One region of the Serratia sp. JSRIV002 genome, then DNA from elsewhere that is predicted to be linked to it. Evidence: predicted binding sites of a transcription regulator. Region 1 holds the regulator's gene; each other region holds the start of a gene.

The links. The regulator Fur, encoded in region 1, represses iron uptake genes when iron is present. The targets are predictions, from matches to a motif close to ATAATAATGAGAACNACTATCAA.
Region 2: a site for Fur is predicted at 2,094-2,116, ahead of KGP26_RS15720 (TonB-dependent siderophore receptor). Genes of this name have one in related genera too.
Region 3: a site for Fur is predicted at 1,616-1,638, ahead of fes (enterochelin esterase). Genes of this name have one in related genera too.
Region 4: a site for Fur is predicted at 4,006-4,028, ahead of ftnA (non-heme ferritin). Genes of this name have one in related genera too.

Annotation. Positions count from the first base shown of each region.
Region 1 is NZ_CP074143.1:1,718,371-1,724,344, reverse strand. Features, by position in the region: gene ybfF (esterase) at 1-220, shown strand, start outside; gene ybfE (LexA regulated protein) at 468-755, shown strand; gene fldA (flavodoxin FldA) at 959-1,498, shown strand; gene fur (ferric iron uptake transcriptional regulator) at 1,824-2,270, shown strand; gene KGP26_RS07970 (beta-N-acetylhexosaminidase) at 2,453-5,116, opposite strand; gene chiQ (ChiQ/YbfN family lipoprotein) at 5,135-5,461, opposite strand; gene KGP26_RS07960 (OprD family outer membrane porin) at 5,513-5,974, opposite strand, start outside.
Region 2 is NZ_CP074143.1:3,343,215-3,349,188, forward strand. Features, by position in the region: gene KGP26_RS15720 (TonB-dependent siderophore receptor) at 1-1,975, opposite strand, end outside; gene KGP26_RS15725 (hypothetical protein) at 2,298-2,780, shown strand; gene KGP26_RS15730 (3'-5' exonuclease) at 3,076-3,636, shown strand; gene KGP26_RS15735 (multidrug effflux MFS transporter) at 3,759-4,952, shown strand; gene dadX (catabolic alanine racemase DadX) at 4,955-5,974, opposite strand, start outside.
Region 3 is NZ_CP074143.1:4,241,652-4,247,625, forward strand. Features, by position in the region: gene KGP26_RS19980 (MbtH family NRPS accessory protein) at 1-177, opposite strand, end outside; gene fes (enterochelin esterase) at 188-1,540, opposite strand; gene KGP26_RS19990 (TonB-dependent siderophore receptor) at 1,848-4,145, shown strand; gene KGP26_RS19995 (nucleotidyltransferase family protein) at 4,272-4,820, shown strand; gene KGP26_RS20000 (FlxA-like family protein) at 4,872-5,321, shown strand; gene KGP26_RS20005 (DUF3820 family protein) at 5,357-5,572, opposite strand; gene ligA (NAD-dependent DNA ligase LigA) at 5,572-5,974, opposite strand, start outside.
Region 4 is NZ_CP074143.1:3,511,684-3,517,657, forward strand. Features, by position in the region: gene cho (excinuclease Cho) at 1-814, opposite strand, end outside; gene KGP26_RS16500 (YebY family protein) at 1,330-1,671, opposite strand; gene copD (copper homeostasis membrane protein CopD) at 1,741-2,622, opposite strand; gene yobA (CopC domain-containing protein YobA) at 2,626-3,009, opposite strand; gene ftnA (non-heme ferritin) at 3,332-3,850, opposite strand; gene KGP26_RS16520 (DNA polymerase III subunit theta) at 4,239-4,469, shown strand; gene KGP26_RS16525 (IS481 family transposase) at 4,548-5,702, opposite strand.

The DNA of each region.
Region 1 (5,974 bases):
GAACATTATCGGCTGGCAAGAGGTTCCACCCTGGCCGCACCCGACGCTGTTTATCCGTGGTGGCCTCTCGCCTTACGTGCAGGATAGCTACCGCGATGACATCGCCCGCCAGTTCCCGCAGGCACGCGCCTATGTGGTTGCAGGTTCCGGCCACTGGGTCCATGCGGAGAAGCCGGACGCTGTATTACGGGCAATCCACCGCTTTATTGACCAGCCCTGAGCCCAAGTGGCGAAAAAACGCGCTAGAGAGAATAGCTTAGCGCGTTTGTAGCTAAGTTAGGCATTGTCGTCGCTCCATCTGCTGGGGTAATATGGCGCGCTATAATTTTGCCACCCTGTCCAGGTGTGAAGCTGCGCTTGGCTGGGGGTGAATTTGGGTTAGGGTTTATTGGCCCGAATTGTGTAAATCGAACCGTCTGGAAGCGTAAACCGCTTTTTGATGCAAACTCCCTTGCAGTAGCGCAACAATGGCAAAAGAACAAACGGATCGCACGACGCTGGATCTGTTCGCAGATGAACGCCGTCCAGGGCGCCCGAAAACCAACCCGCTTTCCCGTGATGAACAGCTTAGAATTAATAAGCGTAATCAGCTACGACGGGACAAAGTGCGTGGATTACGGCGTGTAGAGCTGAAAATCAACGCAGACGCGGTAGATGCTCTCAACAAACTGGCCGACCAGCGCAATATCAGCCGCAGCGAATTGATCGAACAAATGCTGTTGGCCCAACTGGCAGAAGAACAGCCAGAACACTGATCTCTGCCGCCGCACGCGCGGCACGGCGTTAAGGATGACGCCAGATCGGTTCCACCTCCGCAGAGGCATCGCATAAACGCGATAAAACCTCAGGGCAAATTTCTGGCATGATACGCATTTACGGCTGAGCAAGCCTGCCCTTGGCAGCGCCTCAGGCCGCGTTTACGCAACACATTCATTTGAATTAAAAGGTTATCTTTACTATGGCTCATGTAGGCATTTTCTTTGGCAGCGACACTGGCAATACCGAAAACATTGCCAAGATGATCCAAAAGACGCTTCAGCAAAAATTCGGCAACGACGTGGCAGAAATCCACGACATCGCCAAAAGCAGCAAAGAAGATCTGGCAGCGTTTGATATCCTGCTGCTCGGTATCCCAACCTGGTACTATGGCGAAGCCCAGTGCGACTGGGATGATTTCTTCCCGACGCTGGAAGACATCGACTTTAACGGCAAGCTGGTGGCGCTGTTTGGCTGTGGCGATCAGGAAGACTACGCGGAATATTTCTGCGATGCGATGGGCACCATCCGCGACATCATTGAACCACGCGGTGCGGCCATCGTCGGCCACTGGCCAACCAAAGGCTACCATTTTGAAGCCTCCAAGGGTCTGGCTGATGATGATCACTTTGTCGGGCTGGCCATTGACGAAGATCGTCAACCTGAGCTGACCAACGAACGTGTAGACGCCTGGGTCAAGCAAATCAGTGAAGAGCTGAGCCTGGCCGAGATCGTCGGCTAAACCTCTGCCTCGGCGGATACGTAGCACATAGTAAGGGCGCCGTAGAGCGCGCCCTTCTGTTATCGGCATCACGGATTAGAGCAATAGAAGCTACAAGTTTGTAACTTCCTACCTCGCCACGGTAGACTGAGATATCGGTTTATCCCATCCATCAAAGCTTTGCATGATTACCCTGTAAACGTGCAAAGATAGGTTTGTTAACAACCGGCGGTTTCTATTTGCAGCAACCGGTTCTATAATGAGACGCAATTAACGCTTTGTGCCAACCGATGCCATAGGCGAGAACGCCTCAACTTGATTAGCATAGTAACAGGACTGAATCCGCATGACTGATAACAACTCCGCATTGAAGAAGGCTGGCTTAAAAGTCACTCTTCCGCGACTCAAAATCCTGGAAGTCTTGCAGGATCCGGCATGCCATCACGTCAGTGCGGAAGATCTGTACAAAAAACTGATAGATATGGGTGAAGAAATTGGCCTGGCCACGGTATACCGTGTGCTGAACCAGTTTGACGACGCAGGTATTGTGACCCGCCACAATTTTGAAGGTGGCAAGTCGGTTTTCGAACTGACTCAGCAGCACCACCACGATCACCTGATTTGCCTGGACTGCGGCAAAGTGATCGAGTTCAGCGACGAATCCATCGAAGTGCGTCAGCGCGATATCGCCAAGCAACACGGTATCAAGCTCACCAACCACAGCCTGTACCTGTACGGCCACTGTGAAACCGGTGATTGCCGCGAGAACGAAACGCTGCACAACAAGAACTGATCCTGGCCCGCCAGAACGCGAAAACCGCCTACACGGCGGTTTTTTTATGCCTAAATGACAGATAAAAAAATCCCCGGACAGGCCCGGGGAAAAATATCCACTCAATTATCACAATTGCAGTTTTCTCTCACCTCGCACTATCTCAGCCCACCTACCGACACGTAGGCGGGCGGAGTTCTCACTTACGCTTTTACTGGCTCGGCACGGCTGAAGCGTTTGCCATCCGGGCTAATCGCGCGGATTTGCACATCTCCCGCTACCGCAGGGCGCGCTTTATCGTCATAACGCTGCCACTGTTTGCCGCCGTCGGTGGAATATTCAATTCCCAGGCCAGGCAGAGCAATATTCGCCTCCAACTTGCCACCGATGATGCGTGCACCAGGGACCGGCAGGCGATAACTCACCCCCGCTTTATCCATCTTGGCCAGCTCACGTTGGCCAATCAGGTTGGCAAAGCGCAGCCAGTCCTGATCCAGGGTTTTGGTATCGACCTGATGGGTTTCGCCACCTTTGTACTCACGGCCAGCTTTGTAATCCTGTTCCCAGCTTGCACGGTGCCATGCACGTTCTGCAAGCGACACGGCACGTGGGTAAATCATGTATTCCATCTGCTGGTCGGTACGTACCACTTCGCTCCACAGCTGGGCGGAAAGACCGTATGCGCCCGGCCATGGTTTATCGCTCTTGGCGGTGAAGTGGTTACCGTCACGGTCCACCGAAGTTTCGGCGTTCTGCGGCAGGTTATTCGGTGCAAAGCTGAAGATCTTCTGCTCGTCGCTGAAACGGGTGCCCCAATAGTAACCGTGCTCGTCCGGGCTGACTTCATACGGGAAGTCCATGTAGACGTAGTCCGGGTTAGAGATCACCACGTCATAACCCTTGTTCGCCCAGTCGTTAGCCGAGTCGAAACCACCCCAGTACAGGGTATCCCAGAAGTTCACCGCCACATGGTTGGTCGCGAAGGCCTTCGAGTCTTTGGCATCTTTCAGGCCGTCCTGCCACGCCTGCATTCTGTCAATGCCGTGTGCTTTCACCAACTGGCTGACTTCCAGACCGAAGTAGCTTGGCAAGTGTTCCATATCTTCCACTTTGCCGTCTTTGATGATGGCCTGGCAAACCTGCGACTTGGCCCACGGCTTGTCTTCTTTGCTCAGATCGAGGATGCCCTTGCCCGCTTCCGGGTTTTTCACGTCGGTATAGCCAGCGCCCAGACGGATGTTCTTCGCTTCGTCCCCACCAAAGTGCCAGGTTTTCAGCGGCTGACCGGCCTCTTTGTGCATCTGGGCCACTTCACCAATCACTTTGTCCACGAAGTTTTTGGACGAATCCAGGCATGGGTTCAGGTAGCTCTGGCGGTTGAAGTATTGCACCGAGGTGGTGTTGGAGGTATCGGTCGGATCCACCAGGCGGAACTCGTTGGCTTCTTTCTCTTTCCCTTCGGCAAGCAGTTTCTTGTAGCGAGCTTCCATGGAAATAATCGCCGCACGGGCGTGCGCCGGCATGTCGATCTCAGGGATCACTTCAATCTGGCGTGCCTGAGCATATTTAACGATGTCGATATAGTCCTGACGGGAGAAGAAGCCACCGTGCGGTGCCGGGCCAGAGCCATATTGTGGCATCAGGCAGGTGGTCTCGCTCAGGTCATGACAACGCTGGCCTCCCACTTCGGTCAACTCAGGCAGGCCAGGGATCTCAATGCGCCAACCTTCGTCATCGGTCAGGTGGAAGTGGAATTTGTTCAGCTTGTAGGCTGCCATTTGATCCAGCAGGCGTAATACGGCGTCTTTTTGGTGGAAGTTACGCGCCACGTCCAGGAAGATGCCGCGGTATTGGAAGCGCGGTGCATCTTTGGCATCCAGCGTCGCGATCTTCTTGCTGCCATCCGAAGGGATTAACGACAGGATGGATTGCAGACCATAGAACACCCCAGTCTGATCGAAACCGACGATCTCGGCACCTTTCTCGCCGATCTTCAGCTGGTAGGCACCAGGCACGGCCTGATCGCCTTTGAATGCCGCTGGCTTGATATCCGTCTTGATTGGATAACCGTTCGCCTGGCTCTCAATGCCCAGCAGTGCAAAACGCTCGGCTGCGGCATCTGCCGCTGGCTTGGTCAAGGCGCTCAGTTCCAGCGCCACGCCTTTGCTCAGGTCAATATCCTTAGCATGGACTTTAACTTCCATCGGGGTTGGGATGATTTGCCCACGCAGCGATGCCATCGGCAACACTTTCAGATCCTGGTTCTTGGTGAAGCGGCTTTCCGGCACCATCAGAATGTTGTTGTCATCCTTGGTACGCTTCCACTGGTCGCCGGTGAACGGGGCAACAAACTGGTGAACATCTTCCGTATCGGTATTCGACAGGATCTTCGGCTGAGCATCGCCGGAAGTGGCATACCAGCGCGGCAGGAAGTCGGTGCGGAACAGCTGCCAGTATTCAGCGATAATCGGGATTTCCACCGCCTGATTGGCCGGGAAGCTGGTGAATTTGTCCGTCGGTTCCAGCTTATACAGATCGCCGGTGATGTGGGTGATTTTGAACTGGTCGTTATCGACCTTCAGCGTCTGGCGCGGGCTGTGGAAATAGATCGCCCAGTCTTTATCTTTGATTTCCTGATTGCCGTTGGTCAAGGTGATCAGCACCTTGTGGCAGGACGCCCAGTCGGCACCCAGCTTGGCACAGTCTACGCCGTTCTCGGCGGCACGGTTGTCCAACATCTTCAGATTGACCTGCAACTGGCTGAGTTGATCAACCACCTGCTGGTTGGCCATGGCAGAACCCACGCTACCCAATAACCCAACGGTAGCCGTCAGGGCGGCGAGAGCACTCATCTTAAACTTGTTCATCTGCAACCTCTTGCGTAATCAGTTGTTGTTAGCGCGAATTTCTTTCCACAGCTTGCCGCATTTGGCGTCATACGCCTGGCCATTGCCGGTATGGGCGGCCTGGATGCAGCTTTGGTAATCCAGCACCCGCACGGTTTCCTGCTCAGCGAACTGTTGGTGCTGTTTCTCTTGCTTCAACACGTTCAGCACCGCCTGGCAGGCCTGCAATTTCTCTGGTGAACCTTCCGCGGTATTGATACAGGCGCTGTAAGCCTGGCGCAGCTTGACATCTTCCGGTGGCGCGGCCGACTGCGAGCAGGCGCTAAGCCCGGCAACCGCGACCATAATCAGCATCAGTTTTTTCATGGTTAAAGTCCTGTGGCATTTCCCCGGCAGCCTGGCCACCGGGGAGGCGCATTAGAAGATGGTGAACGGTGCGATAACGATGAATTTGACGTCTTTCTCGTCCTGGAAGATGTTGCCGTAACCTCCGCCCCAGCTTGGGATATCGGAATGGTTGTCATACTGCGTGAAGTGCAGTTTGAACAGGGTGCCTTTGGCGCGCCCGTCCTGCATGGTGTACATCGCATCCAGGCTGTAAGCGCTCTCTCTCAGACGCTGGCTCTGATCGTATATCGGGTTGGTGCTTGGCTTGGCGTCCCAGGCGTAAACGTAGGAAGCGCCGACGGCCATGCCAGGCAGGTTCCAGTTGCTGAGGTCATACATCACGCCACCGAACACGGCTTTTTCGCCGTTGGCGTTAAAGTCGGAGCGGTTATCCCACCAGATATCGAGGCGGCCGTTTGAGGAAGCGTAGGTCGGGGTCATACGCTGCAGGAAGAAGCCTTGGTTACCTTCCGCCTTGACCATGGTGCCTTC
Region 2 (5,974 bases), 1.6 Mb from region 1:
TTACGCTGTCCAGATCCATGCGCACCGAAGCATCCAGCAGCGTGACCGAAGGAATACGCAGAGTATTCTCATTATCCGCCCACTGTTTGCCAATATAACGCACGCCAGCCCCCAGATTGATACCCAGCCCAGCCTTGTACTGCCCCCATAAAGAAGCCATCTGATTAGGCGCCAGGTATGGCGTATTGCCATCGTTACCGTCAACGGCGTCTTTGAATTTCACTTTGTTGTAGCTGTAACCGGCAATGATATTCAGGCGCTCGCTCACCTGACTACGGGCCTCCAGTTCAATCCCTTGCGAATGTACCTTACCGGCAGGCACATAGTAGCTGTCCTTCACCACGCGGTTGGCTACGTCATTCTGCGTCAGATCGTAGAGGGCAATGCTGTAGATCGAGCTGCTACCAGGAGGCTGATACTTCAGCCCGGCCTCATATTGCTCGCTGGTGGTCGGTTTGAGCAGATGCCCCTCTTTATCGGCCAGGACCGCTGGTGTCACCGCGGAGCTGTAACTCATATACGGCGAGAAACCGCTGTCAAAGTGGTACAGCAAAGAGGCTCGGCCCGTAAAGTGGTCGTCAGTACGGGCATCGGTAGAATCGGTATTCAGCACGGTATTCTTGGTTTCCAAACGGTCAACGCGCCCGGAAAGATTGAGATACCAGTTATAGAGGCTGACTTCGTCCTGCAGATAGACGCCGGTCTGCTCATAACGCCGTTTAGAATCGGTATGGCTGAGAATAGTGATATCTGGCCCGCCGGAAACGCCGGTGAACGGGTTCAACGGCGTGGCCGAACCAGACTCTTCCCACTGGTTATTGGTAAAACGTTGATAATCCAGCCCCAGCATCACCTTGTGTTCCAACGCACCCGTCGCGAACTCCGCCGCCAGTTGGTTATCCACGGCATAAGCATCCAACGACGTATTGGAGCCGCTGTACCAACGGTTCAACTCGCTGCGGTCGGCGTTCCAGCCAATCTGGTAAACCTGCTCCAGCTCAACGTTGGAGTGGGTGTAGCTGGCGTTTTGACGGAATGACCAGACGTCGTTAAAACTATGCGAGAAGTCATAACTGTAGATTTGCTGCCAACGTTTAAACACATTGCGGCTGCTTTCCCCGTCAAAAAATCCCCGGCCCAGCTTGTCCCCACTGGTGGTATATATGCTGCCGTCTGACGGTACCGCGCTGTGGTAGCCACCGGAAGGATCTTTTTGCAGATTGGCCTGCAACAATAATGAGGTATTTTCATCCGGTTGCCACAGCAACGAAGGCGAAATCGCATAGCGCTCTTCACGCTGATAGTCATACATGGTGTCACTGGTGCGGGTAATGCCGGTCAAACGGTATGCCCACCGATCGCTCAGTGCCCCCGTCGAATCAAATGCACCGCCTTTGGTATTGTTGTTACCCGCCATCACATTGAGGTGGTTTTCACTGGCAAACTGCGGCCGTTTGCTGGTCATCGCCACCAACCCACCAGGGATGCTTTGCCCATACATCACGGAGGACGGGCCCTTAATCACGTCAATACGTTCCAGGAACCAAGGGTCGACCTGCAAAGCGTTATAACTGCCGCCGTCGCTAAGCAGTCGTAGGCCGTTCAGGAAGGTGTTATTGACGTCGCCACCGTGGAAACCGCGCAGAGCGATAGTATCGTAACGCGTCGCGCCACCAGAGAAGTTAGTGAATACGCCTGGGGTATATTTCAGCGCATCGTTAACCGTCAAAGCCCCTTGGTCGCTCATCTGTTGGCGTGTTACTACGGAGACGGATTGCGCAGTGAGTATCAGGGGCCGATCCGTTTTAGTGGCCCCCTGGCTGGTGCTGGCCTCATAGCCATGCGTTGCCGTTTCCGCCGTATCGGCGGGTTTTGCCGTTACCACGAGGGTATCTTCAGCAAATGAGGTCAGTGGCAGGAAAATCGCTAACGAGCAGTAAAGATAAGAACGACTGGCAGGAAAAAACGCAGGCATACCTGTATTCCCCATGGGATCTATTGAAATTGCACCGAAAACGAACCGCGCTGGCAACGCTGGCCAGTTTGGCGAACAGAAGTCACGGTGCTCAGATGTTGTTAGATAACAAATACTAATAACAATGATAATTATTATCTTTACCATCAATGAATTCAAGTTGCAAGACACTCTGGTGCTGGGCGTTTCAGGCGGGTTTATTGCCTTATGATTGGTACGTCATATTGATAAAAACCTTTTTCTCAGCAGGTTATGCTCCTGAGCCGTTTAGTTTTCATTTAGCTTTTAAATGCTATAAATCTGGATAACTCAAGGAGAGTGCATGACTCAAACAGCAAATCCCATCTCAGCCCCCTCCAGAAGACTGAAAGTGGTCTATGGCTGGTATGTTTATACAGTGTATGCGTTACTGGTCTTTAATCTCTATCTGGCGGTATACAACACTTGCGTTCGCCACCCCTTTGAATCACCGTTAATCTCCATGGCTCATAGCCTGTTTATCGCTTTTGTGCTCAGCCAGATCCTGAAGAAACGAAGAGGGTTCAGTTGGGTATTGCTGATTTACTTTATGTCCATGCGCCTGTATTACGCCAATATCTTGCACACTGAGTTCTCCGCCGCCAGCCTGAGCCTGGTTTGGGTCGTCATGACAATGTTACTGGCTGGTACCCTAACCGTTAGGCAATTCAACGCTAACCAGGTGCAACAGGAATGGTTGGCGCGCTTTGGATGGCGCCAATGGGCCGTGTTAATCGGGATAACGGCGATATTGACGCTATTAGTCACCCGCGACTATCTGGGGTGACGGATGACGGTGGGATGTGAGGTTCAGAGATATCCACCATGCGGCAGAGTTTACTTAAGTTTTGCGCGTTTTCGCAGATTTTATCGGTAACGTAAACGCCAAAATAGCCTAATACCAGCAGATAGCCGATCATACATAGAATAAAAATAAGTGTTCTCAACGCTAGCTACCAACTCTGCAACATGACTAAAGTCATCATACCGTGATCAGACCGTTTTCGCCTATTTCAAAGTCACTGGATATTCTGCCAGACTGTATGCAGTACCATCACGAACTTGTTCAGCCTGGAGACCCCATGAACCATTTGATGCTAGATATTGAAACGCTGGATATTACCCCGAGCGCGGTGATCCTGGTGGTTGCCGGGGTGTTTTTTAACCCCAAGACCGGTGAGTTAGGAGCAGAATTTGAAGCGGCAGTGAACAGCCAGCAGGAACAACCGGGTCGGACAATCAACCTGGATACCGTGGCCTGGTGGGCAAAACAGTCAGACGAAGCTCGTAAACTGGCCTTCGGGGGCAGCGAAAGTCTCAAGCGGGTCTTGACCAACCTGAGCCGTTTTATTCATATGCACAGCACCGATACGGTGAAAGTCTGGGGCAATGGCAAAGAGTTTGACTGCTCGATCCTGGAACATGCCTACCACCAGTTGGCAATGCCCTGCCCCTGGAAGTTCTGGGATACCCAAGACGCCCGCACTATCATTACGCTGGCAGAGTTGCATGGTTTCAACCCCAAGAAACAGCGTCCGTTTGAAGGCACACCACACCGGGCGCTGGATGATGCCAAACACCAGGCGCGCTACGTTGCAGATACCATTTCAGCGCTTTATTACCGCCAGCCCGCGGCAAAATGATCGCGCCAGGTCAAATCAAGCGCAAACGGTTTCCTGTCTGTCATCAATACGTTATCGCTTCCCATTTGCGGTTGGGATCTCTACTCTAGTTCTCTTTGTCATTCGGATGTGCCATTTTTGTTATGCAAAAATTTCTCTTTCTCCTGCTTAGCCTGGTGTTGCTCGGCCCTCTGGGAATCGATCTCTATCTGCCCACCATTCCTGCCATTGCCCTGGGCCTTAACAGCAGCGAAGCCTTGATCCAATCCACCATTTCGCTGTTTATTCTGGTGTTGGGTCTTGGCCAGGTGATCGCCGGTCCGCTGGTGGATAATTACGGTCGTAAGCCTGTGGCTATCGCCGGGATCCTGATTTATATGGTGGGCGCAGCCATGGCTGCGCTGGCGACAACGGCAGATATCTTTGTCGCTTCACGCCTGATGCAAGGCGTGGCCGTTTGCTGTACCGCCGTTGTAGCATTCAGTGGCGTGCGCGATCGGATGAATGGCGATGACGCCGCACGCGCTTTCGGTTTTCTCAACGGCACGCTGAATATCATTCCTGCACTGGCCCCGCTGCTCGGTGGTTTGTTGGCAGAAGCCTTCGGCTGGCGCGCCCCATTCTGGTTCCTGGTCGGTTATGCCGCGGTGGTATTATTGCTGGTCATCTTCTTCCTGCCGGAAACCCGCCCCGCTACTACCGTTGCCGTCAAAGGGCTGCCGGTACGCCAGTATCTGCGCATTCTTGGCGATCGCCGTTTTATCTCCTTTGCAGTGGTCAACGCCGGGGCGATGGGGATGGCGCTAACTTATGTTTCATTGGCACCTAACGTGCTGATGGGCACCGCCGGGCTATCACCGCTGCAGTTCTCTTTGGTATTTGGTGCCAACGGTTTCTGGATCATGCTGGTCAGCTTTGTCGCCAACCGCATCATTCACAAGATTGGCCGCCCTTTCTGCCTGGCGACCGGCGGCATACTGATGGGGTTAGGCTGTCTCGCTTTAGTGTTGGGGGTGGCACTACTGGGTGAAGCTGCACAAAGCCATTGGTTGGCTTATATCCTGCCCGTGGCCTGCGCCTGTGCCGGATTGGCTTTTGTCATGGGGCCGTCAACCAGCTATGCGTTGGAGCCTTACTCTAACGAAGCGGGCGTGGCTTCAGCACTGGTAGGTTTTATTCAGATGGCCGGAGGGGCCGCGCTGGGCCTGATCGCGATGGCGTTGCCGCTGCAGCCGAAACTGTCGCTGGCGTTGGTGATGTTGGTAGGTTGCCTGCTGGCGCTACACGCACGGCAGCGCAGCAAGCAAATCAAAGGGCAGTTGAAAAAAATCGGCTGAGCTTATTTCTCAATAACAATAGGCACCCGTGCCGCCAAGGCTGTCAGCAGCTCGTAACCCAAGGTTCCGGCTGCGGCAGCCACATCATCGACCGGCAGTTTCCTCCCCCACAGTTCGACATCAGTACCAATGGTTGCATGCGGGCACGGTGTCAGATCCACCGTCATCATATCCATGGAAACCGAACCTACCGTATGCGTCAGAACACCGTCCACCCAGACCGGAGTGCCGGTGGGCGCATGGCGAGGGTAGCCGTCCGCATAACCACAGGCCACGACGCCGATACGCTGCGCCCCACCAGCGGCATAACGCCAGCCATACCCCACCCGATCTCCCGCTTGCAACTGTTGGATGCCAATGATTTTGCTGCTCAGCGTCATCGCCGGTTGCAAACCGGTATCGGCGATGTCCTGCCAGTGGCCGCTGGGTGATGCGCCATAAAGTATAACCCCCGGCCTCACCCATTCCGCCTGCGTCTGCGGGTGCCACAAGGTGGCCGCCGAGTTGGCCAGACAACGCGGCAGATCAATCGCAGCAGTGGCGCGGTCAATTACGGCCATCTGTTCCGTTACGCCTTCAGGACCGTCGGCGGTGGCAAAGTGGCTCATTAGCGTTATCGAACCAATATTGTGCAACTCCTTTGCAGTTAACCAAGCACTGTGCAACCGCTCCGGGGCAAACCCTAGGCGGTTCATCCCACTGTTCAACTTGAGATAAACATCCAAAGGGGCCTGTAAACGCGCTTCGGCAATCGCCTGTAGTTGCCAGTCGCTGTTCACCGCCGTGGTTAACCGGTAACGATCGATCAGCATAAGGTCTGAGGGCTGGAAAAAGCCCTCCAGCAACAGAATCGGCCCCTGCCAGCCAGATTCGCGTAGTAACACTGCCTCGTTCAGATCGAGCAAGGCAAAACCATCGCTATTCTCGGCCAGGCTGCGCCAGACGTGCTGCAAACCATGGCCATAAGCGTTGGCCTTAACCACGGCCCAGATTTTAGCCGAGGGTGCAAAACGACGAACTAC
Region 3 (5,974 bases), 2.5 Mb from region 1:
ATCCTGCCAATTCTGTTCTAGCCAGTTGACGCAGTGCTCCCGGGAAGCCGGGCCAAAAACGCTGACCCAACCGGCCGGTATGGCGCTGAAATCCGGCCACAGGCTGTAAAGCAGTTCTTCATTACGCAGGACGTAGCAAATTTGCTGCTCGTCATCGAACGGGTTTAAGGTTTCCATTACTTGCTCCTTAAGCATGAAGAGGGTTGGCGGACGGCTTCCATTCGGCACGGCGGTTGACCAGCTCCGACCAATGCGCTTGCAGACCATCGAGTAAACCGCCGCGCCAGCACAACGCATCGTGCCCGCCCTCCACCAGCCGATACTGCACCTGATGCCCGGCTTCACTTAACAGGGCCGCCATACGGTCATTCACCCGGTGGACCAGCTTTTCATGCGCCCCGGCCTCTAAAAATACCTTCAGCTTGCCGCGCGCACCCAACTGCCCGTCTTCTACCTGGCGGATCAACCAGCAGGCATCCTCGGGCACGGTGGGCAGTTGCAACATATCGCGGCGTGGCCACCAGAACGAGCCCGATTGGCTGATGGTGGCACCAAAATATTCCGGCCAGCGCAGGCCAGCATAGAGCGAACCCAAGCCACCAAAGCTTTGCCCTGCAACTACGGTGTTGGCAGCCTCACGGCTGTGCGGAGCCCAGTCGGCCAATTGCGGTAATAACTCTTCCTGTAGGGCCAACCAAAACTCATCGTTGCAGGTCAGTTCCCGTGCGCGGTGTTGCTGGTCAATCACGTCGATCAGCAGATAGACCGCCTCCGGCAGTTGGCCAGTACGCGTCAGTTGCATCAGCGGATCCCAGACCGGCATCTGATTGGCCCAGAATTGGCCGTCCAGCAAAATAGCCAATGGCCGCGCCGCCGGGTTACTTTCACCGGTGGAGTAGATCCAGACGTGGCGGGAGGTTCCCAATCGCTGGCTATGCCAGGTATGCCGTTGCAGTTTGGCAGGCGGTGCTGGCGTACAGCGGCCGCTGGTCACGGCATAGTTGTCAAAGTCCCGCCAGGCCGGTTGTTGGGGAGCCTGTGGCATATGCAAGCCGGAAAGCGTGTGCCCCCCGACTCCAGGCCAGGCGCGGTAAGGATTAAGCAGATCGTGAGTTGCGTGGGCAAACACCTGGTGCCACCAGTGGCGAATAGAAAGCATGTTGGCGTGAGAATTGTCCCCCTGCGGTTCGAAGGGACGATCCTCCATGCAGGGGATAAAGCAGTAGCTGCCGCGCCAGTCGCCTTGCAGCTCGGTTTGCCAATACCAGACGTCCGAACCCGCAAGCCGTTGCAGGCTCTGCGGGGGCGACGCTTGGTGATGATCGGTGAGGCAGTTGATATGGATCCAGACTCGTTGATAAGCCGAGGTCAGTTCGCCACCCTGAGGGTCGCGCCACAAGAACGTCACCTTCCATCGCCCATTATCCTGCGGTTCCACCAAGGGGGTACCACGCCGGGCGATATCCAGCCACCAACCGTGGCTCCCTGCATGCTTGCTCGCCAATAACGTACTGCTTGCTGGTTGTTGTTCAGTTTTCAAAACGCCCACTCATTGTGTTGTTGGCAAGGCACGCCGTGCGACTCACCGGTTCCCAAATGCCAAACGGCACAAGGAATACTATTGATAATTATTTGCATTTGCAATAGTGTATACAGGCTCGAAATAGAGCGGGCATTCTTCAACAGGGATGGATGCCGAATTATTGAGCGGGATCTTGCTGCCAGTCAGCCTGGCCTCTGGGTTTCGTTACTATTTTCGACTACACAATAAAACTACAACAAACCGTTCCGTTACCGGTTGTCACACAGCGCCGCATCAGGAAGGGTTGTTAGGTAGGAACCTCAAAATGAATCGGAAGTTATCTCGTTATTCTTTAGCCACACTCATCGGGTTAGGATTGGGCACATCTGCATTTTCCGTTACGGTCAATGCCGAGCAAACGGCCACCACCTCAGACAGCGCCGCGCTGGCTGAGAAAAGCAAAAAAGAATCCGCCTCTGAAGATGTCATCGTCGTCACCGCCGCCAAACAAAACCTTCAAGCTCCCGGCGTTTCCACCATCACTGCCGAAGAAATCCAAAGACGCCCTCCCGCCCGTGATATCAATGAGCTGATCCGTACCATGCCAGGGGTCAACCTGACCGGTAACTCCACCAGCGGCCAGCGGGGCAACAACCGCCAACTCGATATTCGTGGCATGGGGCCAGAAAATACCCTGATCCTGATCGACGGCAAACCGGCCAGCAGCCGTAACTCGGTGCGCCAAGGCTGGCGCGGCGAGCGTGATACCCGTGGCGATACTGCCTGGGTACCGCCGGAGATGATCGAGCGTATCGAGGTGCTGCGTGGCCCAGCGGCTGCCCGCTATGGTAACGGCGCGGCAGGTGGCGTGGTCAACATCATCACCAAAAAAGCTGGCCAGGACCTGCACGGTACACTGAACGGTTATTTCAACGTACCGCAACATAAGGAAGAAGGCGCCACCAAGCGTACCGATTTCAGCCTTTCCGGTCCGTTAAGCGATCAGTTGAGCTTCCGTCTGTTCGGTGGCTACAGCAAAACGCAGGCCGACGCCTGGGATATCAACCAGGGGCATCAGTCCGAGCGTACCGGCACCTATGCCAATACTTTACCTGCCGGTCGCGAAGGGGTGATCGACAAAAATATCGATGCCTTGCTGAGCTGGGAATTCGCCCACCTGCAGACCTTGGATTTCCAATATGCCTATGGCCGCCAGGGTAACCTGTACGCCGGGGATACCCAGAACACCAACACCAATGCGCTGGTGCAGAGCAACTACGGTAAAGAAACCAACCGTATGTATCGTGAAACCTATGCGGTCAATTATCGTGGCGCATGGGATAGTGGCGTTAGCACCAACAACTACGTCCAGTTTGAGCGCACGCGCAATACTCGTTTAGCCGAAGGGTTGGCCGGTGGCCTGGAAGGGATCTTCGCCAACGACAGTTACAACACCACCCGTCTGGACGATTTCCTGGCCCACAGTGAAATCAGCATTCCGTTCGATATGTGGGTGCCACAAACCGCCACGCTGGGTACCGAGTGGAACCAGCAGAAGATGAAAGATCCTTCTTCGACCACCCAATCGCTAACCGGCACTAATACCGGGGGAGCGATCCCAGGTACCGATAGTAGCAACCGCAGCCCGTATTCCTCCGCGGATATCTTCTCGCTATTTGCCGAAGATAATATCGAGCTGACCGATACCACAATGCTGACTCCAGGCCTACGTTACGATCATCACTCCATGGCCGGTAACAACTGGAGCCCGTCGCTTAACCTGTCACAGGAATTGGGCGATCTGTTTACCCTGAAAATGGGTATCGCTCGCGCCTACAAAGCACCTAACCTGTTCCAGAGCAACGGCGATTACATTCTCTACAGCAAAGGCCAGGGCTGTGCTGCCAGCGCAACGGGAACCGGCTGCTATCTGATGGGTAATGACGATCTTAAGGCCGAGAACAGCATCAACAAAGAGATCGGGCTGGAATTCCACCATGAAGGCTGGCTGGCAGGTATCACCTACTTCCGTAACGATTACCGCAACAAGATCGAAGCGGGCTATTCGCCAACGGCCTCTAACACCAGTAAAACCGATATCTATCGCTGGGAGAACGTGCCGAAAGCGGTGATCCAGGGTCTGGAAGGTACGTTGAACGTGCCGGTGAGCGAAACGGTAGCCTGGAATAATAACGCCACCTATATGATTGAGAACGAGAATAAAACCACCGGTGATTACCTGTCGATTATTCCCAAGTTCACCATCAACTCTACCCTGAGCTGGCAGGCCACGCAGGATCTGTCTTTGCAGACCACCGCGACCTGGTATGGCCGTCAAAAGCCGAAGAAATACAACTACCGTGGGGAGCCAACCACCGGGCCGGAAACTCGTGAGGTCAGCCCTTACGCAATCTTTGGCCTGAGCGGCACCTATGCGTTGACTAAAAATATCAGCGTAACAACGGGGATCGAGAACCTGTTCGACAAACGCCAGTTCCGTTCCGGTAACTCGCAAAACGTGGGTAACCCAGTCACCGGGGCCGTCAATATCTATGGAGCCGGGGCGGCAACCTATAACGAACCGGGCCGGACTTACTTTATGAGCCTGAATACCCAGTTCTAAATGTATGCTACCGAGCCAATCTCAGCGCGGCGCTTATGCCGCGCTTTTTTTTTGCCGTTTTCCACACTCATCCCGATCCCGCTGCTGCCCATTTCGGGTTAGAGTAACGCTGACAAAGGAGAAATGATGGATCCACAGCAACAAATTATTGATTGGTTACGCCAAGACAGCGAACGTATGCAGATATTAGCCACCGCCCGGCGGCTCGGGCTGAACGATTGGTGCCTTGGCGCAGGCTTTGTGCGTAATCTGGTGTGGGACCGGCTGCATGGTTTTACAACCAGCACGCCGCTCAACGATATCGATGTGATCCATTTCGATGCGCGCCATAGCGATGCCGAGCGCGACCAGATGCTGGAGTCCCGCCTGTTGGAGTGGTCAGCACAACCCTGGTCGGTTAAGAATCAGGCGCGTATGCACCTGCGTAGTCACCGCGCCCCCTATCGCGACAGCGAAGACGCCATCAGTTATTGGACGGAAATCGAAACCGCCGTGGGTGCCAGATTGCAGGCCGATGGCAGCATCCAGCTCGTCGCCCCTTTTGGCCTACAGGCGCTGTTCAACCACAGCATCACCTTCAACCCCAAGAGCAACAACCTGGCCGCTTTCGAACAGCGCGTGGTGGAGAAACAGTGGCTCGAACTCTGGCCACAGCTAAAGCTGACGCCAAGGTAAAGTTTTGCCGCGATTTGCCGATACCTCTGACAAGCTACCTGGGAGGATCGCATGTCGACCAACATTACCATGATGGTGCCCATCAAGAACCCGATTGCCGGAGTCCGTGAGGTGTTTACCGCCACGGGTAAAGGCGGGGCTGCACTGATGTCGGCACCGGTTAACAATGCCCCTGAAGGGGAGAAATCCAAGAAAACCGATAATGATGCGCCAGTGACCCCAAAAGATAGCAGCGCGGCGTCACGTATTGCAGCGCTGTATAAGCAGATCCAGAACCTGCAGCAAAAGCTGATCGAACTGAAAGACTCGGGTGGCGACACTCAAGAGATCGAACAACAAAAACAGCTGATCATGAGCCAGATCGAAATGCTCCAGGCTGAGATCGCGCGCATTCAGAAACAAGAAATGGAAAAACAGCAGCAAGAGCAGATGGCCAAGGCCATGAGCGGTGATGGCGTGAACCGCCCAACCGCCGCCAACGCCGTGGACGTTTATATCTGAGATGAAGGGCGCAACAGGGCGTTACGCCCATCGACTCAGCTTTTCTTCAGGGGTTTGATCAGGTGATCCAGCCCTTCAATTTTAATCGCCAACGTCATTTCCATCAGCATTCCCAACCTGCCGTTGGGGAATTCGCCCTTACGGGCGAACCATAGCAGATACTCTTCCGGCAGGTCGATCAGCACCCTGCCCTGGTATTTGCCAAAGGGCATCACGGTGTTGGCGATTTCGATCAGGTTCTCTTTTTCCATCAGGCCCCCAGCAGGCGGATCATCTCCGCCTCGTCGATCACCTCGATCCCCAGTTCCTGTGCCTTGACCAGCTTGGAGCCGGCAGCCTCACCGGCAATCACCAGATCGGTTTTCTTGGATACGCTGCCGCTGACCTTGGCCCCCAGCGCCGTCAGCCGATCTTTGGCTTCATCGCGGGAGAGCTGGCTGAGAGATCCGGTCAGCACCACGGTTTTACCGGCAAATGGGCTGTCGATCTCTTCGGCAACTACCACCACCGGCGCAGGCCAGTTAATGCCGATTTCCGGGCTGGTCAGCTCTGCTATCACCTGCTGGTTATGTGCTTCAGCAAAGAAGTTCACCACGTGACTGGCCACCACCTCGCCCACGTCCGGCACCTGTTTTAACGCGTCCAGATCGGCC
Region 4 (5,974 bases), 1.8 Mb from region 1:
AAATTTTATAGCCATCGCTATCAAAGCCCGGCGCAGCAATCATTAACTCCCTCGCTTCATCCAGGCTATCTACTGCACCCAGCCATAACCAGTGGTGAATAATATGGTACTGCGCCATATCAGCCCCCTGCTCTCGCAAGGCGATCGGGCCACGCCACGGCCAGCACACCACTCGACTTTGCTCTAGTGCTGAAATCAGACGCTGCTGATGATCGGCCAAACTTTCTTTGCCACAACAAGCACCGGCGCAACGCTTCAGTGCCGAGCGAAAACATGGGCGACCCCGGCTCAACGGTTCAAGTCCTAACAGCCCATAGCAGAGTTGATGTTGGTCGGCGATAGACTGCAACGCCTGTAATGCTGCTCGCCGGTTGGCGAACAGCCCAAACAATCCGGCGTGCCGGGCAAAATCAACCTCTTTGGCATAAACCACCGTGGGTTTATCATCACTGAGTTGCAGTGCACACAGCTGCTTGTTGCGGCGCAGGCGTTTATTGAACAGCGGCTGCTGCTGTTTGATCAGTTGCGCTTCCAATAACAAGGCCCCAACTTCACCCGCCGTTCTGATAAAAGTGATACGCCTCGCCTGGCGCAGCATGGCCGCTTCGTCCGGGGTGCGCAAATGTGAAAGCACCCGGCTGCGAAGGTTCACGCTCTTACCGATGTAGAGCGGCATGGTCTCGCTTTCACCGTGGAACAGGTACACCCCAGGTAAAGGGGGCAAGCCTTCCAGCCATTGGCGTAGGTGTTCCGGGTATTGGTAGATAGCTTCTGCTTCAAACTCAAGCCTTGGTGCGGCAGAACGTCTGGTCAATCGTACTCTCCATACTGATTTTTTATACAGTATAGCGGTGTTGGGTGGGGGTTTGAAGGGGATTGTGGTCAATACAGCATCAATGATCGTCCCCCTCACCCTAGCCCTCTCCCTTTACAGATCAGGGACAGTACGTGCTACATGTTAATACAGTTCCAGCCCGCAGCTGAGGACTAGCTCCCTCTCCCTTTGGAAACGTTCATGTTGCCTAAGATGTGTTCGGGGTGAGGGGTGGCGGTTTTCGCGATGCAGTTAAAAACCCTTATAAATCATAAAAATAAAAAAAGACCGAGTACGATTCCTATACTCGGTCTAGGGAAAGGGCTCTTGGGAGAGAGCCGTGCGCTAAAAGTTGGCATTTATGCAAGGTTTGTTCAACCGTGCATTCTAAGAATAGTCCAAGGTGCCAGTTTTGCCAGCCCAGCGCACACAAGTGATAGTTACAAACAGAAATTAATTACGTACATCTCGTCACCACCCGTAAACTTTTGCATAAGTATCGGGTGGTTAGCTGATTAGTCAGCACACAATTTTTCTGCTCTTTCGCGGAAAGGTTGCACGCTCATTTTCTGGCCGGGGTGGTTTGCGTCATCCAGCAGGATCACATCCAGCGATTGAGCACGCTGTTGCCCCGCTTTCACCTGTGCTTCTGCTGCTTCATTGAGCGGATACTGCATCAGGGTGCTGTTGTTGAGCACGAACAAGGCAGCCCCTTTGCGACATTGCAGCGTGACTTCCTCTTTGGTGAACGCCCACTGTTTGCCGTACTCCAGCTTAGTGACGTTAACCAGTTTATCTGCCGCCAGCGCGCTCGACGCCGTTGCCAGCAGCGCAATACCAAGAATTACAGATTTCATGTTTTTGGCCTTAAGTTGCGATTTAAATCGATTTTCCCGCAGTTTGGGGGCATCCGGCAAGCCGCATTGTCATACCGGTGCATAGGTTGCAAATAAACTCACCAACAGCAGCACCGCTGCGCCCAACACCACCTCAAGCCAACAGGCGATCACCAACCCGCGCTGTGCCAGATTGGGGGAGGTGCGCATTGCGGGGACGATAACGTAACGGTTTGCCAATGCCACCATCACCATCAATGCCACCAGCCCGGCTTTAACTAACAACAAGCGTTGATAGGCGGAATCGAGATCGACTGGCCAGCGGCCAAGGATGATCAGGCTGTTGATTATACCCGTGACGATCACCAGCACCACGGCAACATGGCCCCAGCGGGAGAAACGGATCAGGGTGGCGATAGCATCACTACGCCACTGCGGTTGTGGCAAGTAGCGCAGGCAAAACAACAACGGTAATAGGCTGCCGAACCAGTAGCCTGCCGCTAACAGGTGCAAGGCGTGGTTAACGCGGTGTACAATCCCCAATATGCCCGCATGCATCGCCGCATGGCCGATAAACGCCATGTTGATCAGTAGCAGTGCCGAGCACAGCGCTAGCGCTTGCCCCCGCTTTGCCGCAGGCAACAGCAAGGCTAACAAGGCCAGCAGGGAAAAACCCAGATGCCAGCGCCAGGCCTCACCAAAGGTGGTGCCCAACACCGCCCACCATATGCTCAATTGCCAGGTATCCGCCCAGCCATCGCCCATCAATCCGGCCTGAATGGCCAGCATCAGCAAGGCGGTTAATGCGGAGATCCAGGTCGAGGCGAGCAGCAGCGGGCGCAAATCGCGGGTGATTATCGGGGAGAGGCGCTGTGGCGACAGGACGGCGGTGAACAGGCTGACGCCAAACATCAGCATCACCGCCGTAAAGTGCACAAAGCGACACAGCACAAACAGGGTCGCCAGAGTCATAGCTTAGTTAACGGTAAAGCTGTACTGACCTTTGGTTTTATGACCGTCAACGGAAACCACGTGCCAGCTGACCTGGTATTTCCCCGCAGCCAGTTCACTTTCAATCGGTACGTTAATCTGGGTGTTGTTGCTTGGATCCAGATCCAGCTTGCCGGTTTTAACCACGGCGTTATCTGGGCCGGTCACTTTCACACCGCTGAAGTTAGGCTCAATGCCTTCAGAGAAATTCAGCGTCAGCACTTTTGGCGCAGAGCTGACGGTGGCGTCTGCCGCCGGAGTCTGTACTTTCAGGTGGGCATGCGCCAACGCCTGCTGAGAAGACAAGCCGACAAACAGTACAAAAATGGTGGAAAGCAGGCGATAGGATGAACGAATTTTAGCGATCACGGAGGAGTCCTTTATCAATTATGTAGGTGATAAGGGCCAAGACCGGTTACGCGGAGCGATGTTTCCGCAGCCTCAACCCTCCACTGTGATTGCGCCACGGGTAAACAGCAGAAGGAGTGGGTAACTCACTGTTATAACTCTCTACCTCCCGGTAGCGTATCGCGTTAAATCATAACGACGGTGAATCGGCAAGTCGAGCACATCACTGATATTTTGCGATCTGGCAGCACGTATCGCTATAGCAGTTCGATAAACGCAGGGCAAAAAAAACCGCGTACGGTGAAAAGTACGCGGTTTTCAGATTGATGACAAAAGCGGGTTATCAGGCCTGGCCGTTACCGCTTACTGCCTCAGCACCCATTCTCTTCAGATCTTTATCAATGAAGAACAGTGCCTTGCCGCTGTTGCCTACCAGCGCCAACTTGTCCAGAACGGATTTGAACAGCTTCTCTTCTTCGTGCTGTTCGGCAACGTACCATTGCAGGAAGTTGAAGGTTGAGTAGTCTTGTGTGGTCATAGCCACGTGCGCCAGCTCATTGATTTGACGAGTGATCAGTTGCTCATGCTCGTAAGTCTGCTGGAAAACGTCCGCCAGTGATTCAAACTCTACCGGGGGTGCAGAAATGCTGCCAATCAGTGGCAATGCCCCGGTATCACTGAGGTAATCGAACAGACGCTGCATATGCTGCATCTCTTCGCGTGAATGTTCTTTGAGGAATGCGGCAGCCCCTTCGAAGCCTTTATCACTGCACCAGGCGCTCATTTGCAAATACAAATTGGCGGAATAGAATTCCAGATTCAGTTGCTCATTCAGTTTCGTGGTCATTGCTTGCGTTAGCATGAGGATCCCTATTATTTTTGCAGGTCATAAACTTAATTGATCGCATTATGCCTTGATTAACACAAAATAAAAACACTTGATTTACATTCATTTATTTAAATGAATATTTGCACATAAAATCAATTAGTTATGAAAAGCACCAAATTTAACATTAAATTATTATGATAATCATTTTCATCTTTATATTTGCAGGAAGACGAATCATTCTTATTTAACAAAATAAACCAACGTCATTAGGCTTAAACATTATATCACCCTGCTTTTTGTAATGACTCTATACTCAGAGTCTGAAGATACAGGGATATGTAGGCTTGAGAAACTTGCCAAGCGCGGCACGGTAGATTACCTTCTGCGCTGAGTTGCCGTTACACACAAGAAGGAGGATCCCATGGGTTACAATCTGGCAGAACTTTCCAAAGACGAAATGGACAAGGTGAACGTTGATCTGGCCGCGTCTGGAGTGGCATTCAAGGAACGCTACAATATGCCGGTGATCCCTGAGATGGTGGAACGTGAGCAGCCAAAGCATCTGCAGGACTACTTCCGCGAGCGTGTGATGCACTATCGCGTCGAATCACACAAATTCTCTCGCCTGCCTTACGAGCCTAAAATGAAGTAATGACCCCTCACCCTAACCCTCTCCCTGTACAGACCGGGGACATGGTAGACAGGTGTTCAAGGACATGGTGAACACTTTTTAACATCCTTTACCCATGATGATCGACCTATTTCTCAGGTCGATCGTCCCCACTTTCGTGCTGTACCACCATACCTCGTAGTAGCCCTCTCTCTCACTTTCCTTCAGTCCGACATATTCACCGATAAAGGCCTTGCCCACTTTCAGACCCATCCCTTTCAGGCTCAGTTTTCCACTGACATCCACTTTCCTGACCAAAACCCCCTCGTCATACTCGGCTGCCGCCGGATTGCCATTGTACTGTCGCGATGAAGGCTGATAACGGGACGCCGGTACCGCCATTGACAGGGCTTCGTGTGGACGCTCCAGGTTGTAGGTATTTCGCCAGGCGTCGAACACCTCCTGCAACTGCGCGGCATGGGTAAACCACCGTCCCTGCAGGAGCTCTGCCTTCAGGCTGCGGTGGAAGCGCTCCAGCTTACCCTGAGTCTGAGGATGATAAGGCCGAGAGTGACCCACTCGGATACCCTGACGCATCAGCCACAGTTCCAGCGCGGTCCAACTGCCCGTCGTGTCGCCCCAGGGGGCCCCATTATCCATGGTCATTCTCTCCGGCAAGCCATAACGTTCGAACACCGCTATCAACTGAGACTGCACGGTGACACGTCGTTCGTCCGGGCAGTGCGCCAGACAGAGCGAGAAGCGCGAATGGTCATCCAGCAAGGTCAGCGGATGACAACGCCCTTCGGCGAAGGGGAAGTGGCCTTTAAAGTCCATCTGCCAGAGTCGGTTCGGTGCGTCATGTTCAAAGCGTCCGACGGTGGGCGTCGGTGACGGACCGCCCGGTAGCAGGTCATGGCGGCGCATGAGGTTATGCACGGTGCTGGCGGCCGGTAACGTATGCCCCTGCATCTCGAGCCACCGCTTGAGCTTGCGCGCGCCCCACATCGGATGGGTCAGGTGCGCAGCGCGGAGATGTTGGACAACGGTGTCAGAGGTTCTGCTGGGGGAATGGTGTGGCACTCGAGAACGTTCGTTCAGACCGGCCCTCCCATCAGACTGCCAGCGATGTAACCACTTGTATGCGGTAGCAGGCGCTATGCCGAACTGGCGGCATAGCGCACGGATATTAGCGCCTTCTTGCGAGGCGAAAAGCACAAACTCGGTACGTAATGACATGGCAGATCTCTCATCCCACGGCATAAGCAACTCCACTCAGAAGTACTCATACCTATGTTGTAAGTGTCTACCATGTCCCCGAACAAGTGTTCATGATGTCCCCGGTCTGTACACTCCCACAGGGAGAGGGAACCGATCGAGTGTGTTTAAAATTTCTCGCGACTCACCTTGGATCAGGAGGCGATCGATTTTGCTAAAGTTACCGATTTACCTCCAAATGGGGGACCGATCGAGTGTGTTTACAATTTCTCGCGACTCACCTTGGGTCAGGAGGCGATCGATTTTGCTAAAGTTACCGATTTACCTCC